2 regions of the Microbulbifer sp. ABF4_148 genome follow, and region 2 is predicted to be linked to the other one. Evidence: predicted binding sites of a transcription regulator. Region 2 holds the regulator's gene; the other holds the start of a gene.
The links. The regulator FNR, encoded in region 2, switches genes on or off when oxygen is low (the NO sensors DNR and NnrR bind a similar motif). The targets are predictions, from matches to a motif close to TTGATNNNNATCAA.
Positions count from the first base shown of each region.

Region 1: ACXAD0_RS03505 (DUF3149 domain-containing protein) is a predicted target of FNR. The motif match lies at 1,129-1,142, and genes of this name have one in related genera.

Region 1 is NZ_JBSWUI010000001.1:801,322-803,722, forward strand. Features, by position in the region: gene tatC (twin-arginine translocase subunit TatC) at 1-47, shown strand, start outside; gene ACXAD0_RS03500 (esterase/lipase family protein) at 40-885, shown strand; gene ACXAD0_RS03505 (DUF3149 domain-containing protein) at 910-1,050, opposite strand; gene ACXAD0_RS03510 (TonB-dependent receptor) at 1,223-2,401, opposite strand, start outside.
Region 2 is NZ_JBSWUI010000001.1:1,341,267-1,343,667, forward strand. Features, by position in the region: gene hemN (oxygen-independent coproporphyrinogen III oxidase) at 1-750, shown strand, start outside; gene fnr (fumarate/nitrate reduction transcriptional regulator Fnr) at 841-1,590, shown strand; gene ACXAD0_RS05855 (hemerythrin domain-containing protein) at 1,628-2,194, opposite strand.

The DNA of each region.
Region 1 (2,401 bases), 540 kb from region 2:
TTTTAGGACGCTGGGTGAAATCCAGTAAAAAGGTTGAGGATGGGTAAAAGCCGTTTATTGCCTCTGCGGGCCCGCTGCTTCCGGGCCCTCCCGTTTATCTTGCTCTCTGTTGTCGTCCCTTTCCTTTCCCTGTCCGCCGCGGCTTCCTCCCAAGCGCCCGAAACCCCCACATCCGGCCGTCCCTGTGTCATTTTGCTGCATGGTATTACCCAGCGTGCCAAAGGGCTGAATAAGCTCGAGGAGGCGCTGGAGCAAGCCGGCTTTTACGTGGCGAATATCGACTATCCATCCCGCAAGGGTCCTATCCAGCAACTGGCGGAAGAGGCGATCCCCCAGGGCTTTGCCGAGTGCACCGCCGCGCACGCCTGGCCGGTGTACTTTGTGTCCCATTCCATGGGCGGCTTGTTGGTGCGTTATTACTTCGAACAGCATCCGGCGAAGGAGCCCCCGCGCGTGGTGATGCTGGCCCCGCCGAACCAGGGCAGTCGTATCGGTGACATTTTTGAGCGAATCCCGATTCTGGCCGACGTGAATGGCCCTGCGGGTCGTCAGATGGGTACTGGTGACAGCAGCCTGCCACTGGCGATGGGTCCGGTGAATATGGACCTGGGAATCATTGCGGGATACTGCTCCAGCAACCCGCTCTCGGCCTGGATCCTGGAGGGGCCGGATGATGGCCGTGTACCGTTTGAGAGCGTGTACGTCAAAGGCATGTGCAGCCTGCTGCCCCTGCCGGAATCCCACGGCACGATTTACAAAAGTCCACGGGCGATCAAGGAAGTCATCCATTACCTCAACCATGGCGAGTTCACCGGAGACGCACAGCGTTTTCCCTGCGCCGCGAGTGACTTGCCCACGCCGCCGACACCATCCCCGGAGTCCTGAGACGTTGCGACTCTCTCGCGGGTGTTATGCCCGCTGGGTCACTTCCCGATCGATATTGCGCTTCGCCAGGCGGACAAAGAACGCGGCCATCAGCAGAATAAAGCCGATAATGCCCAGGCTCAGCAGGCCGGAGAAACTGGTGAACAGGTCGATCAAAGCATCCATTTTAGGCTCCCGAACTATCGTGGTCTGATTACACAATGAGGCAATGGACGCAGTGTAGGGCGACCGGGTACAGCGCCCTTGACCTGGATCAAGCGAGACACATTCACCGGAGTTGTGTGAGTGACACAAAAAAGCGGACCCGAGGGTCCGCCAAATCACGAGAGGAACTTCATCAGAACTGGTAGCGAATACCCAGCCGTGCCTGCCACAACGAGGTGTCGGTGACCAGCGTCTGCCCTGCCGGGTCGAGGAACTCTTCAAACACGTAGCGCCCCTGTTCGTCCATGCTGGCTGCTACGGCCGCCTGCGAGCGAGGGAAGCCCGCCTCTTCGCGAATGCCCCACTCGTCGTTCAGGAGATTGCCGAAGTTGTAGATGGACAAGAACGCTTCAGCGCGGTCTTCGCTGCGGAAACCAGGGAGCTCCTGGGTGATGCGCAGGTCCATGCGCGTCCACCAGTCACTGTTCAGCCCATTGCGCTCGGCAATTGCGCCGCGATCCAGATCTTCGGCGTCCACAAAAGCAAAAAAGGCGTCGGCATCGAAGTCATCGCCAAAGACGACCTTGGCATCGTTGACACCACTGGGCACGTAGAGCAGATGGCGTGAGATAAAGCCGGTGGAATCACCGAACATCCATCCCTCATCGAAGGTATAGGTGTACGGTAGACCTTCACTGGCCTGGCCGAAGAGGCCAATACGTGTCTCATATCCCGCGAAGAATTCATTGCGATAGTCAAGTTGCAAGGTAAAGCGATGCGGAATCGCATAGTTCGAGGTGGCCTGGCCGGGATTCTCAGGATCTGTCGTCGCCACACCGATATAGTTAGAGAAGGCCACCGAACTGGTCATCGGATTGATGTCCTCGGAGTCGGTGTAGGCGTAGCCCACAGAAGCACTCAGACCGAAATCGAAATCTTTGTGCAGGCTCAGTGACAGGGTGGTTGAAGATCCTGAATTGCCATCCACGTTCGTCAGCAGAAAGTCCTGTGAGCGGCCGTTGACACTGCCGTAGATGGGGCGACCATCGACCGCAGTACCCAGCTGGGTACGGGTGATATCACGAATGATCGCCGCATCGCGCAGGTCGCTGTAAAGCAGGTCGGCGCTGGCCAGGTAACCATCGGCAAATTCAAAGCTACCGCCAACAGAGTATTTCCACACGGATGGCATTTCGAAGTCCGGATCCAGCAGATTGACGCCACCATTGGACCCCTCACCAGCGGCAACGGCGTTGAACAGGGCCTGTGGAACCTCATAGATGGGCTGGCCACTACCAGTCCAGTCCATGTCAAACAGCGAGGTACCGGAACGGTCCTGTACTTCGATCTGGGTGACGCCATCGTTGGAGTA
Region 2 (2,401 bases):
CCACACCAGAGTGAAGACAGTTTGCGCGAAACCGTCGCGCGGGTTTTACAGTTGTCGCCGGACCGCATCGCGCTGTATCACTACGCGCACCTGCCGGAGCGTTTCAAGGCGCAGCGGCTGATCGATACCGATGCCATGCCATCGGCTGAAGAAAAAATTGCCATGCAGCGCGCGGCGGTGCAAATGCTGGGCGAAGCCGGCTACGAGTTTCTCGGCATGGACCATTTTGCCCTGCCGGGGGATGAGCTCGCTCGCGCGGCTTCTCGCGGCGAGTTAAAACGCAATTTCCAGGGATATACCCTGATGCCTGCGGATGCCCTGATCGGGCTGGGCGCTTCCGCAATTAGCTATAGCGCCGATGGCTTCTGGCAGAATCACCACCGGGTCAAAGAGTATGTGTCCGCTATACAGGAACAGGGCAGCGCGGCATTCCGTGGCTGGTCTCTCAGCGAAGATGACCGGTTACGCCAGCAGCTGATTATGACCCTGATGTGCCGTATGGAGTTGGACAAGCGGGAGGTCTCACGGCAGATCGGCCAGCCATTCGATGTGTGTTTTGCGCGGGAGCGCGCGCGGTTGCAGCCGATGATCGAAGACGGTCTGGTCGGCGAGGACCGCCACCGGCTGTGGCTGACCGCACGCGGCCGCTGGTTTGCTCGCAACGCGGCATCCGCGTTTGATGCCTATCTCAATGATGAAACTGCAAACGATGGCAAAGTCACCCCACGGCGCTACTCGCGCGTGCTGTAACAGCAAACCCGCGTCCGCGATTGGGGGTGCACAACCCCGGGCCCGGATCCGGTACAATAGCGGTAGTTCAGGTACCCACGGGACGAGAAAATGAGTCGGGATTCAACAGCAGTGAAATGCAGTGAATGTGCAGTCAGGCGGATTTGCTTGCCTGCAGGCCTGCCCGAGTCTGATTTACAGCGGTTGGAGACCATGACGGGCGGTAAACGCTCGGTCAAAGCCGGCGAGGCCCTCTACCGTGCCGGGGACTCTTTTCACAACCTGTACGCGATCCGCTCCGGCAGTTTCAAATCGTCCGTACTGTCCGCCGATGGCGATGTACAGGTGACCAATTTCTCCCTGCCGGGCGAGCTGCTCGGTCTTGATGCCTACAGCACCGGTAGCCACCCCAGCTTTGCCCGTGCCCTCGAAGACAGCAGTGTATGCGAGTTGCCGTTCGCCCGGCTCGAGGAGCTGGCGCTGGAGGTGCCGGCGCTGCAGAAGCAGATCTATTCGATCTTTTCTGAAGAGCTGCGCCAGGAAAACGAAATCTTGCTGCTGTTGGGCAAGCGCGCGGCCAATGCCCGACTGGCGGCTTTACTGGTGAATATCTCCAGTCGCTATGCCCGCCGGGGTTACTCTGCCAATCGCTTTGTGTTGTCGATGCCGCGCACGGATATCGCTAACTATCTGGGTCTGACTGCAGAAACGGTCAGCCGCCTGTTCACCGCATTCCAGAAGGATGGATTGATTCAGGTGTCCGGGCGCTCGGTGGAGATCCTCGACCTGCTCGCCCTGAGCGAGCTGGCCGGCACCCATGTGTGTGATGAGAATGAAATGGGGCGCTCCCTGAACGGCTAAACCGCACTCGGGGCGTGCGCCCATTGCTGTGGATTGTTCAGACTGCGGTGGCCGATCGGCTGTTATTCACATATTCCTGCAGGGCATCGTACTGACAGCGCATGGCCGGATTGAACACCTGGTCTGTGCGCTCCTCCAGCTCTTCCCCAATGGCCATCCAGTCCTGCTCGGTCAGGAATTCCTCCATCAGTGGGAACACCGTGCGGTTCTCGCGTGTCATGTGCTCGCGCTGGTGCTTCAGGTAGCGGTCGGCAGCGGCCTGCAGGTGATCCCGGTCGACGGCGCAGTCGTGCGCTACCGCGTAGAGCAGTTCCTTGAGTTCCTTGGTCTGTTTGGCCAGCTGCAGGTGGTCGTCCCGCGCCCACAGGATCGGTTCTGGCGAGATATCCGGTTTGTTCAGCAGCACGGAGAAGATGACATCCTCGACCGGATGGTGCCATTTGTCCGGGTAAGTGGCGATGTAGTCCAGGGTGTCGAGGAGCAGGGAGAGAGTGGCGGGGTCGCGGTCTTCCCGCGTCATATCTGCCAGAAGTTCTTCAAACGTGTCGAGAACCCGGTGCATGTTCTGATGATCCCGACACAACTGGGTGTAAATGCTATCCATCGCTGACTCCATCCGCCGTGATTGTTGATGGCTGGCCGGAACCGCTGACATCGCGGCCGCCTGAGCTGGTGACACCCACCAAAAACTGCACCAGAGGGTCGTCGACCTGGTATTCCGTATACGCGCCAGTCACTGGCTGGGATTTCGCTGGCGCAGCGGAACTCCAGAGCTCATCAAATGTAGCAGTGGGTGAGACGTTTATGGCGT